DNA from 2 places in the Streptomyces sp. NBC_01618 genome. Region 2 is predicted to be linked to the other one. Evidence: riboswitches for the same ligand, from Rfam matches in the RefSeq annotation. Region 2 holds a riboswitch; the other holds the start of a gene.
The links. Region 2 has a riboswitch for cobalamin ahead of OH735_RS25225 (ribonucleoside-diphosphate reductase subunit alpha). Riboswitches for the same ligand answer to the same signal wherever they lie in the genome.
Positions count from the first base shown of each region.

Region 1: another riboswitch for cobalamin. It lies ahead of OH735_RS08010 (cobalamin biosynthesis protein); the one in region 2 lies ahead of OH735_RS25225 (ribonucleoside-diphosphate reductase subunit alpha).

Region 1 is NZ_CP109297.1:1,683,792-1,693,011, reverse strand. It holds gene cobN (cobaltochelatase subunit CobN) at 1-2,944, opposite strand, end outside; gene OH735_RS08015 (cobyric acid synthase) at 2,941-4,482, opposite strand; gene OH735_RS08010 (cobalamin biosynthesis protein) at 4,479-5,582, opposite strand; cobalamin riboswitch at 5,727-5,858, opposite strand; gene OH735_RS08005 (hypothetical protein) at 6,030-6,260, opposite strand; gene OH735_RS08000 (anion permease) at 6,336-7,601, opposite strand; gene OH735_RS07995 (class II aldolase/adducin family protein) at 7,901-8,560, shown strand; gene OH735_RS07990 (alpha/beta hydrolase) at 8,724-9,220, shown strand, end outside.
Region 2 is NZ_CP109297.1:5,397,938-5,407,157, forward strand. It holds gene OH735_RS25210 (family 20 glycosylhydrolase) at 1-767, opposite strand, end outside; gene OH735_RS25215 (glycoside hydrolase family 20 zincin-like fold domain-containing protein) at 722-1,636, opposite strand; gene OH735_RS25220 (ribonucleotide-diphosphate reductase subunit beta) at 1,855-2,889, opposite strand; gene OH735_RS25225 (ribonucleoside-diphosphate reductase subunit alpha) at 2,889-5,318, opposite strand; cobalamin riboswitch at 5,457-5,591, opposite strand; gene mctP (monocarboxylate uptake permease MctP) at 5,740-7,377, opposite strand; gene OH735_RS25235 (DUF3311 domain-containing protein) at 7,374-7,628, opposite strand; gene OH735_RS25240 (GntR family transcriptional regulator) at 7,898-8,662, opposite strand; partial or broken gene OH735_RS25245 (extracellular solute-binding protein) at 8,942-9,220, shown strand, end outside.

The DNA.
Region 1 (9,220 bases), 3.7 Mb from region 2:
GCCGGTCGCCGTGGACCGCCGTGTCCTCGTCGGCGTGTGCCCGTACGTAGTTGGCCTCGGCCGGCTCGTCCAGCTCCGCCACCGCCCGTACCGCGTCGTCGATCAGCCCCACCACATGCGGGAACGCGTCCCGGAAGAACCCGGAGATCCGCACCGTCACATCGATGCGCGGCCGGCCCAGCTCGCTCACCGGCACGACCTCGAAGCCGGTCACCCGCCGCGACGCGTCGTCCCACACCGGCCGGCAGCCGAGCAGCGCCAGGATCTCCGCGATGTCGTCGCCCTGCGTACGCATGGCGGAGGTGCCCCACACGGTCAGGCCGACCGACTTCGGGTAGTCGCCCGAGTCGGCGAGGTACCGGGCGATCAGGGAGTCCGCGAGCAACTGGCCGACCTCCCACGACAGCCGGGACGGAATCGCCTTCGGGTCCACCGAGTAGAAGTTGCGCCCGGTCGGCAGCACGTTGACCAGGCCGCGGGTGGGCGAGCCCGACGGACCCGCCGGTACGAAGCCGCCGTCCAGCGCCCGCAGAATGTGATCGATCTCGTCAGTCGTCCGGGCCAGCCGCGGCACGACCTCCTCGCACGCGAAGCCCAACACGGCCACGGCGTCGGGGAGTTCGAAGCCGAGGACGTCCCGTACCAGCCCCGCCACGGCCGCGAGGTCCCAGCCGCGCTCCTCCATGCCCTCCGCGAGCCGGCGGCACAGCTTCTCCAGCAGATCGATCGCGTCCGCACCGGTGCGCGCCGGGCCGTCGACCAGTCCGGTCAGCTCGGCCGGCACCTTCACCGTGGCGCCCGGCTCGGCCAGCAACTCCTTCTCGCTGAGCCCGAAGTGCCCGGCGATCGACGCCCGCAGCCCCGGCAGCGCGTTCGCCGTGCCGCCCCACACCTGGGAGGCGCGCAGCACGGCCAGCACCAGGTTGACCCGCGCCTCGTCGACGGGACCGCCGCCGAGGATGTGCAGGCCGTCGCGGATCTGGACGTCCTTGATCTCGCAGAGGTAGCCGTCGATGTGCATGACGAACGAGTCGAAGTCGTCGTCGCCGGGCTGCTCGTCGACATGGAGGTCGTGGTGCAGCTCGGCGGCCTTCACCAGCGTCCAGATCTGCGCCCGCACCGACGGCGCCTTCGTCGGGTCGAGATCGCTGACCAGCGCGTACTCGTCGAGCAGTTGCTCCAGTTTGGCCAGGTCGCCATAGGTGTCGGCACGCGCCATCGGCGGCACCAGATGGTCCACCACGGTGGCGTGCCCGCGCCGCTTGGCCTGGGTGCCCTCGCCCGGGTCGTTGACGATGAACGGGTAGATCAGCGGCAGTTCGCCGAGCACGGCATCGGGGCCGCAACCCGCTGACAGGCCGAGGCCCTTGCCCGGCAGCCACTCCATCGTGCCGTGCTTGCCCATGTGGACGACGGCGTCCGCGCCGAAGCCCCCCTCCGATGCTGCGGTCTCCAGCCAGCGGTACGTCGCCATGTAGTGGTGCGACGGCGGCATGTCCGGGTCGTGGTAGATCGCGATCGGGTTCTCGCCGAAGCCGCGCGGCGGCTGGATCAGCACCACCACGTTCCCGAACTGCAACGAGGCGAGGACGATGTCGTCCCCGTCCACGTACAGCGAGCCCGGCGGCTCGCCCCAGTGCTCCAGCATCGAGTCGCGCAGCTCCGGTTCCAGCTTCTCGAACCAGGCCCGGTAGTCGGCGAGCGGGACGCGCGCGGGGGCGGCGGCGAGCTGCTCCTCGGTCAGCCACTCGACGTCGTGGCCACCGGCGTTGATGAGGCGGTGGATGAGCTCGTCGCCGTTGTCGGGGTGCCCGTCGACCCCGTAACCGGCGTCGCGCAGGGCGTCCAGGACCCGTACCGCCGACGCGGGCGTGTCCAGGCCGACGGCGTTGCCGACGCGGGAGTGCTTGGTCGGGTAGGCGGTGAAGACGAGGGCGAGCTTCTTCTCGGCGTTCGGCTTGTGCTTGAGGACGGCGTGGCGTACCGCGATTCCGGCGACGCGCGCGGCGCGTTCGGGGTCGGCGCGGTAGACGGGCACATCGTCGGGGCCCTGCTCCTTGAAGGAGAACGGGACGGTGATCAGCCGGCCGTCGAATTCCGGGATCGCGACCTGCATCGCGGCGTCCATGGGGGAGAGCGCCGCGTCCGAGGCGTCCCACGCGGCGCGCGAGGAGGTCAGGCACAGGCCTTGGAGGACGGGGACGTTCAGGTCGGCGAGCGCGCCGATGTCCCAGGCCTCGTCGTCGCCCCCGGCGGAGGCGTCCGACGCGCGGGTGCCGCCCGCCGCAAGGACCGTGGCGACCAGGGCGTCCGCCCTGCCGAGCAGCTCGTAGAGACCGGCGTCCGCGCCGCGCAGCGAACCGCAGTACACGGGCAGGGCGTTGGCGCCGCGCGCCTCGACCGCATCGCACAGGACGTCCACGAAGGAGGTGTTCCCGGACAGCTGGTGCGCCCGGTAGAAGAGCACCCCGACGGTCGGGCGGCCCTCGACGAACGCGCGTGCGCCGTGCAGGCCCCACTCGGGCATCTGCTGCGGCTCGGCGAAGCCGTGACCGGTCAGCAGGACGGTGTCGGACAGGAAGCGGGCCAGCTCCACGAGGTTTCCGGGGCCGCCCTCCACGAGGTAGCGCAGCGCCTCCGCGACCACCCCGGCCGGTACGGACGACTCGGCCATCAGCTCGGCGTCCGGCACGGCCTCGCCGCCCAGCAGCACGGTCGGGATGCCGGACGCCTTGAGGACGGCCAGCCCGTCCTCCCAGGCGCGCTTGCCGCCGAGGAGGCGGACGACGGCGACGGAGGAGCCCTCGATCAGTGCGGGGAGTTCCTCGCGGGCGTCGATGCGGGTGGGGTTGCCGATCCGGTACGGCGCGCCACAGGCGCGGGCGGCGAGGAGGTCCGTGTCGGCGGTCGACAGCAACAGCACGGTGCTCGTAGGGGCGTTCATGCGCGTGCTCCAGGTGCTCCGGGGGCGATGAAGGGAAGTCCGGACGGTGCGCCCGACTCGATGAGCCGCAGCAGCGCGTCGGTGTCCGCGTGTTCTTCGATGAGGTCGCCGAGGCGGTCGAGCTGTTCCTCGCGCAGCGCGGCGAAGCAGGTGTCGGGGGCGGGGACGAAGCTCCGGCCGGCGGCCCGCGCGACCTCGGTCAGGTAGCGGCGGCGGAACGCGTCGCTCTCCAGCGAGCCGTGCCAGTGGGTGCCGTGGACCGAGCCGGCCCGGCACCCGTCGAGGCCGTGACCTCGGCCGTCGGTGATGAACGCTTCACCGCCGTGCACGTCCGCGACGCCGTGGTGGATCTCGTACCCCTCGACCGGCGCGCCGAGCGCCTCGCCGACGGGGCGGGCGAGGGTCTTCTCGCGGTCGAAGCGGACGCGTACGGGCAGCAGGCCGAGGCCGTCGACGTGCCCGGCCCCGGATTCGACCTCGTCCTCGATGTGTTCGCCGAGGAGCTGGTAGCCGCCGCAGATCCCGAGGACCGGTCGGCCCTCGGCGGCGCGCCGCAGCAGGGCGTCGGCGAGGCCGCGCTCGCGCAGCCAGGCCAGCGCCTTCACGGTGCCGCGGGTGCCCGGGACGATGACGAGGTCGGCGTCGGCCAGTTCCTCGGCGCGGTCCACGAACCGGACGACGACGCCCGGTTCGGCGGCCAGCGCGTCGACGTCGGTGAAGTTCGACATCAGGGGTACGGCGCACACCGCGACGCGCAGCACGTCCTCGCCGTGCGGTGGCGCGACGACCGACTCGCGCACCGCCCCGCGCAGCGAGACCCTCAGCCCGTCCTCCTCGTCGATGCCGAGGCCGTGGGCGAAGGGCAGCACCCCGTACGTCTGCCGCCCGGTGAGGTCCCGCAGCATCTCCAGGCCCGGCTCCAGCAGCGAGACGTCGCCGCGGAACTTGTTGACGAGGTAGCCGGCGATCAGCGACTGGTCCTCGGCGTCGAGCAGCGCCGTCGTACCGAAGAACGAGGCGAAGACGCCGCCGCGGTCGATGTCGCCGACGACCACCACCGGGAAGCGTGCCGCCCGTGCGATGCCCATGTTCACGATGTCCGTGCGCCGCAGATTGATCTCGGCCGGACTGCCCGCCCCCTCGCAGATCACCGCGTCGTACGTGCCCCGGAGCTGCTCCAGACAGTCCACGACCGTGGAGAGCAGCGCTTCCTGCCGGCCTCCGTGGTAGCCGCGCGCGCTCATCTCGCCCACGGGTCTGCCCATCAGAACGACCTGGCTGGAGCGGTCGCTGCCGGGCTTGAGTAGGACCGGGTTCATCAGCGCGGTCGGCTCGACGCGGGCGGCCTGGGCCTGCATGGCCTGGGCGCGGCCGATCTCGGCGCCCTCGCGGGTGACGAACGAGTTCAGCGACATGTTCTGCGCCTTGAAGGGCGCCACCTTCACGCCCCGGCGTACGAGCCAGCGGCAGATGCCCGCGGTGACGACGCTCTTGCCCGCGTCCGAGGTGGTACCGGCGACCAGCAGTCCGCCGCTCATGTCCGTCTCCGTCCTGCGATCGAACGTGCTGCCATCGAAATTCCGGCGATCGAGGCTCCGGCGACCGAAGTCCCGGCGATCGAGGCTCCGGCGACCGAAGTCCCCGCGATCGAGGTTCCTGCGACCGGGCGTTCTGCCATCGGGCGTTCCGCGATCCGCCGTGCGGCGAGGGCCATGCCCAGCCGGCCCGCCACGCACACGCCGAGGGCCAGCGCGCTCACCCGGCGCGACAGCCGTACCGCGCGTTCGATGTCCTGGGTCTCCACCGCCCGGCCCGTCTCCCCGTTGAGGACGGGACGGTGCTCGACGCGGCCGCCGTACGCGAGCGTCCCGCCGAGCCGTACGCCGAGCGCACCCGCGAACGAGGCTTCCACCGGGCCCGCGTTGGGGCTCGGGTGCTTGGCCGCATCGGCCCGCCACGCCCGTACCGCTCCACGTGGCCGCTTCCCGGAGGCCACGGCGAGCAGGGCGGTGAGCCGGGCACCGGGCCAGCCCGCGAGGTCGTCGAGGCGGGCCGAGGCCCAGCCGTAGCGCCGGTGGCGGGGCGACTTGTGGCCGACCATGGCGTCGAGCGTGTTCGCGGCCCGGAAGCCGACGAGCCCGGGGACACCGGCCAGCGCACCCCACACCAGGGCGCCGACCACGGCGTCCGAGGTGTTCTCGGCCACGGACTCCACCACGGCGCGGGCGATCTGCGGCCCGTCGAGGGAGTGCGGATCGCGCCCGCACAGATGCGGCAGCCGCTCGCGGGCGCGGTCGATGTCACCGGCGGCCAGGGCGTCGCCGATGGTCCGGGCCTCACGCCCCAGGGAGGTACCGCCGACGACGGACCAGGTGGCGGCCGCGGTCAACGCGACCGAGGCGGCGGGGTGGCCGCGTACGGCACGGGCGAGCAGCGCGGCACCGCTCGCGGCGCCTCCGGCGCAGACGAGGGTGTGCAGCGCGCCCCACCCGCGGTGGTCGCGCCACAGCCGGCGCTCGACGCCCGCCGCGGCCCGCCCGAAGGCGGCGACCGGGTGCCCCCTGCGGGGGTCACCGAGCAGCAGATCGCCGATCAGACCGGCTGTGGCGCCGTACGCGAAGATGCGATCGGCACGCACGGCTCAACCGGCCGTTACGCCTCGAAGGAGTTTCGTACGGGCGGCTCTCGACGAGAGCGCCACAGCAACGGACGCACGGCAGCCAGGCATGGCGATATGTCCTCACTCAGGGTCCGCGCCCTGGTTCGACGTGACCGGCGACGAGAGTCTCCTGGCTCCCGGATCCGCAGTTCCCCCGGCCTTCCAGCCCGCTCGCGCGTGCCGTGACTTCCGGTGTGGGGGACTGCTCCCCGGTGACAGTGGCGGGACCGCGCCGGATTCGCACCGGCTTCCTCTGCTGTCGCCGTAATTGGCTCCGGCAGTCCACCACGCTCCGCGAACACCCGTCAACCTGCCGTTGACCTGCGACGGTGCAGTGTGCTGAGGCCCACACCGGTCCGGGCGCAGCACTTCGGGCCGGACACACGAGGTGTGTCCGGCCCGAAGTGGGAGTGCGCGGGGCGTGGTTCAGGCGACGATCAGATAGATCCCGTACGCGACCGCCGCCGCGCACAGCGCGAAGCAGACGTACGCGCCGGCGCGGGCCAGCAGCAGTGAGCCGCCGGAGCCGCCCTGCGTGGCCGGTTCGGGCTGCTTGGAGAGGCCGACGATGCCCAGGGTGAAGAGGCCGACCAGCGCGACGGTGGCGACGAGGGAGACGCCGAAGACGGTGCCGAGGGCTGCCCAGTCGATTTTCATGCGGAATCCTTTAGACGGCGGGCCTGGACGGCGGCCCGGACGGCGGGCCCGGGCGGACCGGCCTGGAGAGTCGGCCTAGACGGTGGCGGGTCGCGCCGGGTCCGGGGTGGTTCCGGCCGGGGCCGGGATGGTGGCCTTGAGGTCCTGCGCCGCTGCCTGGGCCGCGGTGAGCGGCGGGCTGACGGCGGCGATGGCCGTGGTGACGACGCCCGCGGGCTCGGCGACGCCGTCCGCCGGTGCGACATCGCCGTGGCCGACCGGCTTGCGGCGCGACACCATCCAGATCGCCCCGGAGCCCACGACCAGCAGCGCCGCGACGACCACGACGCCCCACGTGCCCTGCTTGGTGAGGAGTTCCGCGCCCGCGCCGACCAGGCCCGCGGCCGGCAGGGTCAGACCCCAGGCGACGAACATCCGGGTGGCGGTGGACCAGCGGACCACACCGCCCTGGCGGCCGAGGCCCGCGCCCATCACGGCGCCGGAGCAGGACTGGGTGGTGGAGAGGGAGAAGCCGAGGTGCGAGGAGGCCAGGATGACCGTGGCCGCACTGGTCTGGGCGGCGAAGCCCTGCGGCGGCTTGAGGTCGGTGAGGCCGCTGCCCATGGTGCGGATGATGCGCCAGCCGCCCAGGTAGGTGCCGAGCGCGATGGCCAGACCGGCGGAGACGATCACCCAGACCGGCGGGTTGGAGCCGGGGTGCAGGACGCCACCGGTGACCAGCGCCAGGGTGATGATGCCCATGGTCTTCTGCGCGTCGTTGGTGCCGTGGGCGAGGGAGACGAGTCCGGCCGAGGCGATCTGACCGGCGCGGTAGCCCTTGGCGGTGGCCTTCTCCTGGGCGTCGTTGCGGATCTTCCCGCCGATCCGGTACGTCAGCCTGGTGGCCAGCAGCGCGGCCAGACCGGCGACGATCGGGGCGGCGACCGCGGGGAGCAGCACCTTGGTGATGACGGTGCCGCCGTTGACCGACGACCAGCCCGCCGACATCACGGCCGCGCCGATCAGACCGCCGAACAGGGCGTGCGAGGAGCTGGACGGCAGCCCGACCAGCCAGGTCAGCAGATTCCACAGGATGGCGCCGACGAGTGCCGCGAAGATGACTTCTGTCCGCAGTCCGTCCTCGTTGATGATCCCGCCGGAGATCGTCTTGGCGACCTCCACGGACAGGAACGCGCCGACGAGGTTGAGAGCGGCGGACATGGCCACCGCTGTCTTCGGTCTGAGTGCGCCGGTCGAGATGGTCGTCGCCATCGCGTTGGCGGTGTCATGGAAACCGTTCGTGAAATCGAACACTAGAGCTGTCACGATCACAATCGCGAGGAGCAGCGTGATGTGTTCCATTTACCCAGGCAATCGTTCGACGTCATTGGCACGTGGACCGTAGGCAACCTGAGTGAACAGAAGATGAACTGGACGGGGCGTCACGGTGACTCCAAACGGAGTCGGGTCGCTCTGTTTGTTCTCCGCTCGTCCTCCACGGGCGGCGCGAGTCGGGCGCAGGGCCCCGTGCGGCCCGTTTCGGCTCCTCGTCGGCCTTATTCACGACCGTTTCCGATTTGTGATGGTGACGACTCCGACCGGCCGCATGTCTGTTCGCCCCACGGGCTGATCGGGACCGCCGCAGCTGTCAGGATCTCCGTATGAGCGATCAGCAGCGGGACGCGATCGAACGGGCCTGGGAGGGTGTCGTCGCCACCGCCCGAAGGACGGCGACGGACGGCCTCGTCGTCGGCACCTCGGGCAACGTGTCGGCCCGGGTCGGCGGGACGGTCCTGGTCACCCCGAGCGGAGTGCCGTACGACCGGCTCGGTCCGGAGGACGTCGTCGGCGTCGATCTGGAAGGCAACCGGATCATCGGCGAACTGGCCCCGACCAGCGAACTCCCGCTCCATCTCGCGGTCTACCGGAACAGCGACGCGGCCGCCGTCGTGCACACCCACGCGGTGCACGCCACGGCCGTTTCCACCCTGGTCCCCGAGGTCCCCCCGGTCCACTACGCCGCCGCCATGCTCGGCGGCCCCGTCCGGGTCGCGGCCTACGCGCGCTACGGGACCGCGGAACTGGCCGAGAACATGCTCACCGCCCTGCGGGACCGTACGGGCTGCCTGCTCCAGAACCACGGAACCGTCACCTACGGAGCCGGCCTGGACGAGGCGTACGACAGGACCGCCCAGCTGGAATGGCTCTGCCGGCTCTGGCTCACCGCGAGTTCCGTACCCGGACACACCCCGAGCCTGCTCTCCCCGGCCCAGCTGCGCGACGTACAGGAAGCCCTGAAGGGATACGGGCAGCCGGGCTGACCCGCCCCTTGCCGAGGACCGTCCTGCCCCGACCGCCCCCTTGCCAAGGACCGTCCTGCCCCGACCGCCCCCTTGCCGGGACGCCGGACGGCCGCCCCCCTGCCGGGACACCGGACGGCCCCGCCCGCTGGCAGGGTGCGGCACGTCCCCCGACACTGGAGCCGTGCGCCCGGCAACAGTCACGGCAGCAGCCGTCACCACGATCCTCGGCGTCGGTGCGGCAGCTGTCGCGGCCGGCCGGTACGCCAGCGACGCCGCGCTCAGGGCGCCGTCCGGACGACCGCTCCCCGCCGACCGCAGACTCACCGTGCACGCCACGGCGGCCGGGCAGATCACCCTGACCCGCTCCTTCGCCGCGCTGCGGCCCGGCAGGTACGGACTGGTGGGCGACGACGTCCACGCGGTCGTCGGCCCGTTGATCGAACATGCCCATCACGCCCCCGACACCGTCGTCCGCCGACTGGAGCGGGTCGACCGCGGCAACCTGGAACCCGGCGCCAAGGTCCGGATCACCCCGCAGCTGCACAGCGGCGACCCCTACTCGGCCCTCGGCCTCGACCACAAGGAGGTCGAGATCCCCGGCGAACTGGGCGTACTGCCCGCCTGGTTCCTGCCCGGCGCCCGCGACACCTGGGTCATCACTGTGCACGGACTAGGGAC
Region 2 (9,220 bases):
GCGGTGGCCGTCAGCGTCCAGGAGGCCGCGGCGCCGCGGACCAGGGACACGCCCGCGTCCGCGGCGGGGGCTAGCGCCCGGTCGCCCGCGGTCAGCCGGTACGTACCGTCGGCGAGCGGGGTGCGGTCGGTGTTCGACCAGCCCGGCGCGTGGCCGATCTTGCGGGCCAGCGCCTCGAACCCGGCGTACGTCGGGCTCGGCTTCGGGCCGCCCCAGGTGGCCTGCGCCAGGAAGCGCAACGGCATGAACGTCTTCGCCTCGACCTCGTTCTCGGTCTCGGCCGCGGCGCTGTCCGGCCACAGGCTGATCTTGGCCCCGGTGAGGTTCGCCGCCGTCGCGGGAAGCGTCTCGCCCTCGAAGCGCAGGGGCGTCCAGTCGCTCTCGTAGAGCTTCTGCGTCTGCGTCGTGTAGCCGCCGCGCACGAGGTAGAGCGCGTACGCGGAGTTCATGACCTGACGGCCCTCGGCGAGCAGCGCGGACGGCTTCTGGATGGCGCCGCCGCCCAGCCAGTGCTCCACAGTGATGTCACGGTTCAGCGGGACGACGCCGTTCCTGCCCGCCAGACCGTCGTTCCAGATCCGCAGCGACCGGCCGTCGGCCCGCACGTGCGCGTCGACCTGGTTGATGAAGTCGACGAAGAGGTCGTCGGGGGTCGCGCTCGCGCCGAACTTCGCAGTCGCCGCGGTCTGCAGCTGCGGATAGTTCGGGTACGAGGAGCCGATCATGTACTCGTCGGCGCCCATGTGCCACAGGAGCGGGTGTTCCACACGCTCAGCGCCTCGTCGACCATCGAGGTGTAGTACGTCAGGGCCTCGGGCCGGGAGATGTCGAGCCGGGGCGGGGAAGCGACCCCGTTCCTGTCCTTGAGCTGGAGCTCCGGGTGGTTCTCCAGATAGGTGTCCATGTGGCCGGGGGAGTTGATCTCCGGCACCAGCTCGATGTGGTATTTCTTCGCCAGCGCGACCAGGGTGCGGACCTGGGGCTTCGTGTAGTAGCCCCAGAACGCCGACGCCGGGTCGGTGTCGCTCTTGACCTTGACCTCGATCCACAGCTGGTTGAGCTTCTGGGCGGCCATGTCCTTCATCAGCCGCTCGAACCACGGGATCGAGACGTTGATGTAGCAGGCGCACACCCCGACCCCGCGCTCCCGGTACGCCGGCACATCGGTCGCCGAACCGCGCGCGGCCCGGCCGTCGTCGTTCAGCAGCTGGAGCACGGTCCGCGAACCGTAGAAGACGCCGGTGGAGGTCGCGGCAGTGACGGTGACCCGGTCGCCGACGTCGAGCCGGTAGCCCTCCGCGCCCAACGAGCCCTTCAGGGACGGGTCCTGACGCAGCACGATGTCACCGGAACGGGCGGCTGCCCGGCCCTGCGACACCGACGCCGTTCCCCGCAGCTCACCGGCGAACCGGCGCGCGTCGGCGGCCGTACGGCTGTCCCGAGCCCCGTCCAGTACGATCCTCGCCCGGTCGGGCAGCGTGAACTCGCCCTCGCCGGCCTGCCATTGCCGCAACGAGGGCAGCACTTCCGGCGGCGCCGCGGCGGCGGGGGCGTCGTCGGCCGAGGCGCTCTGCCAGGGCAGCAGCGCGGCTGCGAGCGCGGCCACCACGGCCCCGATGGTTTTTCGTCCTGCCATCCGCATCGTCATGCGAGCGACCCTCTTGGACACGGTGGCTGTGGTCCATGGACAGTCGTGGCGAGCGGTTGGACGAATGATCCGTCCTCTGCCCCAAGGGCGCGGCAGGAAAGCACCGTTCGATCCCGTGCTTGTCGAACTGGTACTCCGGAGCGAAGGCTGAACCCGCCGGACTGTCCTCCGGGATATTCGAAGAACAGCCCGACGTGGTAGTGCGATCAGAAATCCTCGTCGAGGTCCACCGAGCCCTCGACCGCCACCTGGTAGGCGGACGGGCGGCGCTCGAAGAAGTTCGTCAGTTCCTGGACGCCCTGGAGCTCCATGAACGCGAACGGGTTCTCGGAGCCGTACACCGGGGCGAAGCCCAGGCGGGTCAGGCGCTGGTCGGCGACGCACTGGAGGTACTCGCGCATCGACTCCGTGTTCATGCCCGGCAGACCGTCACCGCACAGATCGCGGCCGAACTGCAGCTCGGCGGCCACGGCCTCCTTCAGCATGTCGGTGACCTGCTGCTGGAGCTCGTCGTCGAAGAGGTCCGGCTCCTCCTTGCGGACGGTGTCCACGACCTCGAACGCGAAGTTCATGTGGCAGGTTTCATCCCGGAAGACCCAGTTCGTCCCCGTGGCGAGACCGTGTAGCAGACCCCGCGAGCGGAACCAGTAGACGTACGCGAACGCGCCGTAGAAGAACAGCCCCTCGATGCACGCCGCGAAACAGATCAGGTTGAGCAGGAAGCGACGGCGGTCGGCCCTTGTCTCAAGGCGCTCGATCTTCTCGACCGAATCCATCCACTTGAAGCAGAACTGCGCCTTCTCGCGGATGGACGGAATCTCCTCGACCGCGTCGAACGCGGCGGCGCGGTCGTCCGGATCGGGCAGATAGGTGTCCAGCAGCGTCAGATAGAACTGGACGTGCACGGCCTCCTCGAAGAGCTGCCGCGAGAGGTACAGCCGCGCCTCGGGGGAGTTGATGTGCTTGTACAGCGTCAGCACGAGGTTGTTGGAGACGATCGAGTCACCCGTCGCGAAGAACGCGACGAGCCGGCCGATCATGTGCTGCTCGCCGGGGGACAGCTTGGCGAGGTCGGCGACGTCGGAGTGCAGGTCGACCTCCTCCACCGTCCAGGTGTTCTTGATCGCGTCGCGGTAGCGCTCGTAGAAGTCCGGGTAGCGCATGGGGCGCAGGGTCAGTTCGAAGCCCGGGTCGAGCAGGTTCTTGTCGCGCGTGGTCTTCTCGGAGTCGGTGGAGCTCATCACTGGCAGGCCTCGCAGGACTCGGGGTTTTCGAGGGAGCAGGCGATCGCGTCCGCGTCGGGCGCCGAGGCCTGCTGTACGGGAATAGGTGCGGTGGCCGCGGCCTGGCCGGAGGCGGCGCGGGCGATCCGAGTAGCGGGGCGCGAGCGCAGGTAGTACGTCGTCTTCAGCCCCTGCTTCCAGGCGTACGCGTACATCGAGGAGAGCTTGCCGATCGTCGGCGTCTCCATGAAGAGGTTCAGCGACTGGCTCTGGTCGAGGAACGGGGTACGGGCCGCCGCCATGTCGATCAGTCCGCGTTGCGGGATCTCCCACGCCGTGCGGTACAGGGCCCGCACGTCCGCCGGGATCCAGGTGAAGCCCTGCACCGAACCGCTCGCCTCGCGCAGCGCCTCGCGGGTTCGCGCGTCCCACACGCCGAGCTGCTTCAGCTCCTCCACCAGATACGCGTTGACCTGGAGGAACTCACCGCTGAGCGTCTCGCGCTTGAAGAGGTTGGAGACCTGTGGCTCGATGCACTCGTACACACCCGCGATCGAGGCGATCGTCGCCGTCGGCGCGATGGCGAGCAGCAGCGAGTTGCGCATCCCGGTCTTCGCGATCCGGGCGCGCAGCGCGTCCCAGCGCTCCGGCCAGTTCAACTCGGTGGCGTAGTGGTCGGGGTGCAGCACACCGCGCGCGGCCCGCGTCTCGGACCAGGCCGGCAGCGGACCGGACCGCTCGGCGAGGTCGCAGGACGCCTCGTACGCCGCGAGCATGATCCGCTCGGAGATCCGCGTGGAGAGCGCCCGGGCCTCGGGGGAGTCGAACGGCAGCCGCAGCCGGAAGAAGACGTCCTGCAGACCCATCGCACCCAGGCCGACGGGGCGCCACTTCGCGTTGGAGCGGCCGGCCTGCTCGGTGGGGTAGAAGTTGATGTCGACGACCCGGTCGAGGAACGTCACGGCGGTACGGACGGTGGCGTCCAGCCGCTCCCAGTCGATGTCACCGTCGGCGACGAACGCGCCGAGGTTGACCGAACCCAGGTTGCAGACGGCCGTCTCGCCGTCGTCGGTGACTTCGAGGATCTCGGTGCACAGATTCGACGAGTGGACGACGCGGCCCGGCTCGGCGGTCTGGTTCGCGGTCCGGTTGGCGGCGTCCTTGAACGTCATCCAGCCCTGGCCGGTCTGTGCCAGGGTCCGCATCATCCGGCCGTACAGCTCACGGGCCGGCATCGACTTGCGGGCCAGCCCCTTGGCCTCGGCGGCCCGGTACGCGGCGTCGAACGCGTCGCCCCACAGGTCGACCAGCTCGGGCACGTCGGCGGGCGAGAACAGCGACCAGTCGCCGTCCGCGTCGACCCGGCGCATGAACTCGTCCGGGATCCAGTGCGCCAGGTTGAGGTTGTGCGTACGCCGCTGGTCCTCGCCCGTGTTGTCGCGCAGTTCCAGGAACTCCTCGATGTCCGCGTGCCAGGTCTCCAGGTAGACGGCGGCGGCGCCCTTGCGACGGCCGCCCTGGTTGACCGCGGCGACGGAGGCGTCGAGCGTCTTCAGGAACGGCACGATGCCGTTGGAGTGCCCGTTGGTGCCACGGATCAGCGAACCGCGGGCGCGGATGCGGGAGTACGAGAGACCGATGCCGCCCGCGTGCTTCGAGAGCCGCGCCACCTGGTGGTAGCGGTCGTAGATCGAGTCGAGTTCGTCGAGCGGGGAGTCCAGCAGGTAGCAGGAGGACATCTGCGGGTGCCGGGTGCCGGAGTTGAACAGGGTCGGCGAGGACGGCAGGTAGTCGAGCCGGCTCATCAGCCCGTACAGCGCCGCGACTTCGTCCAGGGCGCGCTGCCCCGCTTCTGAATCGGGCCCAGCGTTCTCGGCGAGCCCGGACGCGACCCGCAGCATGAAGTGCTGGGGCGTCTCGATGACCTGGCGGGTGTGCGGGTGGCGCAGCAGATAGCGGCTGTGCAGGGTCCGCAGCCCGAAGTAGCCGAAGCGGTCGTCGGCGCCGTCGGCCAGCGAACGTTCCACCAGCGCGTCGAGGGCGGCCGCGTGCAGCGCGACGAACTCGGCGGTGCGGTCCGCGATCAGGCCCTCGCGGTGCCCGACGGCGACCGAGGCGGAGAAGGAGACGGCGCCCTGGCCGGCCGCCTCTTCGGCGATGGCGAGGGTCAGGAGCCGGGCGGCGAGCCGGGAGTAGGCGGGGTCCTCGGAGATCAGCCCGGCGGCGGCCTCGGTGGCCAGCGCGCGCAGTTCGGCCTCGTCCGCCCGGGCGCTGCGGCCGCGCAGCGCGGCGGCGGCGACGCGACCGGGGTCGGTGTCGGGCAGATCGACGGTGAGGTCGGTCAGGGTCCGCAGCAGTGCGGTTCCCGGTCCGTCGTGTGCGGTTGCCGCGGACTCGGCCGCTTCGGACACGGCGGCTGAAGCCGGATCGGCTGGCGCGATGGTCACGTGGTGCTCTCCCTCGCTCGGCTCGGGGCCGGCGGGGAACGGGGCAGCCGGGCAGAGGCGGGCCCGGGACGGGGCAGCACTCCGTACGGCGTCCACCGGCCCAACCGCGAGGCCCGGACGTCTGGCATCCGGTTCGGTCGAGCCGGATGCACTGTCGGCAGGTCCTCGGACTTACTCGGGGTGCGCAAAAGCGCACCGAACACACCGTTGCGGGACAGTTCCGGATTCGCACCGGATTCCCCTGCGGCGACAGCGAGCATGAGCATACATGTGGGGGCCGCCCGATGAGGCAGCCCCCACATGTTGTGTCGTGCAACAGAACTCGGGACGCGTGTACGGCCCGCCGCCGAGCGCACGGACGGCCCGCCGCGCCCCGCTGGAGGGGGCTCGACGGGCCGTCGTACGGCTGTGGGAGCGGCCGTCAGTGGCCGCCGCCCGGTGCCCCCGCCGTGGCCGGCGGGAGCTCCACCTGGACGCCCTTGTCGCCCGCGTCGGCCGTGTAGTCGGCCGGTGAGGTCTCGTCGACCCCGACGGGTGCCTTCACGGCGTTCAGGACGAAGGTGAGCGCCACCGTCACCACCGCGTTCAGTACGAACGCCGTGAGGCCGATGTAGCCGATCTCGCCGATGCCCGGGATCTCCTTGGACGACCCGCCGAAGTGCGCCTGGGTCGGGCTGGCGACGCCGTACGCGGCCACCGTCCCGTACACCATGCCGACCGCCCAGCCCGCGAGCAGCGCCCAGCGGTGGAACCAACGGGTGAACAGGCCGCCGACCAGGGCCGGCATCGTCTGGAGGATCCAGATCCCGCCGAGCAGCTGGAAGTTGATCGCGACCGTCTTGTCCATAGTGAGGACGAAGGCGAGCGCGCCGACCTTCACCAGCAGTGAGACCAGTTTGGAGACCCGGGTCTCCTGCGCGGGTGTCGCGTCGGGCTTCAGGAAGTCCTTGTAGATGTTGCGGGTGAACAGGTTCGCCGCGGCGATCGACATGATCGCGGCGGGCACCAGCGCGCCGATGCCGATGGCGGCGAACGCGACACCCGCGAACCAGTCCGGGAACATGGTCTCGAACAACTGCGGGATGGCCAACTGGCCGTTGTCCACCTTGATTCCGGCGGCGATCGCCATGAAGCCGAGCAGCGCCAGCAGGCCCAGCATCAGCGAGTACAGCGGCAGGATCGTGGTGTTGCGCCGGATCACATTGCGGCTGCGGCTGGAGAGCGTCGCCGTGATCGAGTGCGGATACATGAACAGCGCCAGCGCCGAGCCCAACGCCAGGGTGGCGTACGTCCACTGGCCCGTTGCCCCGGGCGCGAGGCCTGCCACCGGTTTGCCGGCTGCCTCGTTGACGGCGGCGAACTTCTCGCTCGCCCCGGCGAAGATGTTGTCGAAGCCGCCGAGCTTGATCGGGATGTAGATGATCGCCACCGCGATGACCAGGTAGATCAGCCCGTCCTTGACGAACGCGATCAGCGCGGGCGCCCGCAGACCGGACGAGTAGGTGTACGCGGCGAGCACCGCGAACGCGATCAGCAGCGGCAGGTCCTTGATGAACCAGTGGGTGTTCTCGCCGCCGCCGACGCCCATCACGTCCAGCACCGCCTGGATGCCGACGAGTTGGAGCGCGATGTACGGCATCGTGGCGAGGATGCCCGTGACGGCGACCGCCAGCGACAGCCCCTTCGAGCCGAAGCGGCCGCGGACGAAGTCCGAGGTGGTCACGTAGCCGTGCTTGTGCGAGACCGACCAGAGTCGCGGCAGGAAGGTGAAGATCAGCGGGTACACGAGGATCGTGTACGGCACGGCGAAGAAGCCGGCCGCGCCCGCCGCGTAGATCGCCGCGGGCACGGCGACGAAGGTGTACGCGGTGTACAGGTCGCCGCCGAGCAGGAACCAGGTGACCCAGGTGCCGAACGACCGTCCGCCCAGGCCCCATTCGTCGAGGCTGGCCTCGTTCTCGGCCTTGCGCCAGCGAGCCGCCAGGAAGCCCATGACCGTGACGGCCGCGAAGAAGAAGATGAAGACGCCGAGCGCGACGCCGTTCACGCCGTCCTTCATGCCGACGCACCCCCCTTGCGGGCGCGCTGGTCACGCTGCCACAGCTTGTACGCGATCATCGTGAGCGCGGTGGAGATCAGCACCCAGAGCATCTGGTACCAGTAGAAGAACGGAATGCCGATGAAGGTGGGGTCCACCTTCGCGTACGAACTCACCCAGAGCATCGCCACGAACGGCGCGATGAGACAGAGGGCGATGACCACCCGCACCGGTGTGACGGTCGGTGGATTTCCTTCTGGGTCTGCTGGCATGCGGCGACTCCGTCCCCTCGTTGATCACCTGATGTAATGCGCAGGAAATCTAGGGGAGGCTTCCGGTCACCGTCACCCCCTGTCCGCATTGCGGTCCGGCAACGGTCCCGTGAGCAGGGCGCGAATGTTCGGAATATCGCCAAACGTACGAGAGTTGGTCCGGAACAGGACGTGCGAACGGCCCCCGTGGAGTGGTGGATTCCACGGGGGCCGGCGTGGCTGTGCGTACGGGGTGCGGTGACCGGAAGCAGCCGGTCGCCGTGACGGGTTCAGTCCGTCGGCCGCTTCAGACGGGCCACGAACTTGTACCGGTCGCCGCGGTAGACCGAGCGCACCCACTCCACCGGTTCGCCCCGTCCGTCCAGTGAATGCCGCGAAAGCATCAGCATCGGAAGGCCCACATCGGTACCGAGCAGCCCGGCCTCGCGCGGTGTGGCGAGTGAGGTCTCGATGGTCTCCTCGGCCTCGGCCAGCCTGACGTCGTACACCTCGGCGAGCGCGGTGTAGAGGGACGTGTACTTCACCAGCGAACGGCGCAGCGCAGGGAAGCGTTTGGCCGAAAGGTGCGTGGTCTCGATCGCCATCGGCTCACCGCTGGCCAGCCGGAGGCGCTCGATCCGCAGTACGCGGCCGCCGGTCGTGATGTCGAGCAGCCCGGCGAGCGTGTCGTCGGCCGTGACGTAGCCGATGTCCAGCAGCTGGGAGGTCGGTTCGAGTCCCTGCGCGCGCATGTCCTCGGTGTACGAGGTGAGCTGGAGGGCCTGGGAGACCTTCGGTTTGGCGACGAAGGTCCCCTTGCCCTGGATGCGCTCCAGCCGTCCCTCGACGACCAGTTCCTGGAGGGCCTGGCGCACGGTGGTGCGCGAGGTGTCGAACTCGGCGGCCAGGGTCCGCTCGGGGGGCACGGGAGTGCCCGGCGGCATGGTGTCCGTCATCTCCAGGAGATGTCGCTTCAGCCGGTAGTACTTCGGGACGCGCGCCGTCCGCGTGGTCGCGCCCGTCTCGTTCTCCGTACTGCCCCCGTCGGCACCCATGGCCCGCCTTCCCGACTGCTGCGTTGCTGCCGTCACCGGCTCCTCCGTCTGTCGCGGCTCACATGGTGGCACGGCCCGGTCACGGGTCGTCGCCCTCCCTCAGATGTCGGTCCTGTAACGGACGCGAGTGCACTTCTTATACACCCTTGACACCCCTAAAGGTCTAGGCCAAGCTCCCGGTGCTGGTCTAAACCATTAAAGACCAGGTCCAGCCCCAGCAGTACTCGTCGAATGTCTTCGCGGTGGGCGGGGTTGCAGTATCCCTGAGGAGGGTTTGGCGTGAAGCGCAAGCTCATCGCGGCGATCGGCGTCGCGGGCATGATGATCGGCCTGGCGGCGTGCGGGTCCGACGACGGTGGCAGCGACAGCGGTAAGAGGACCGGCCCGGACAGCAAAAGAGGGTCAGACGCTCACCGTCTGGGCCATGGACGGCTCCACGCCTCCCGGCTGGACCAAGGACCTGACCGCGGCCTTCAAGAAGAAGACCGGCGCCACGCTGAAGTTCGAGACCCAGAAGTGGGACGGCATTCAGCAGAAGATCACCACCGCTCTCTCCGA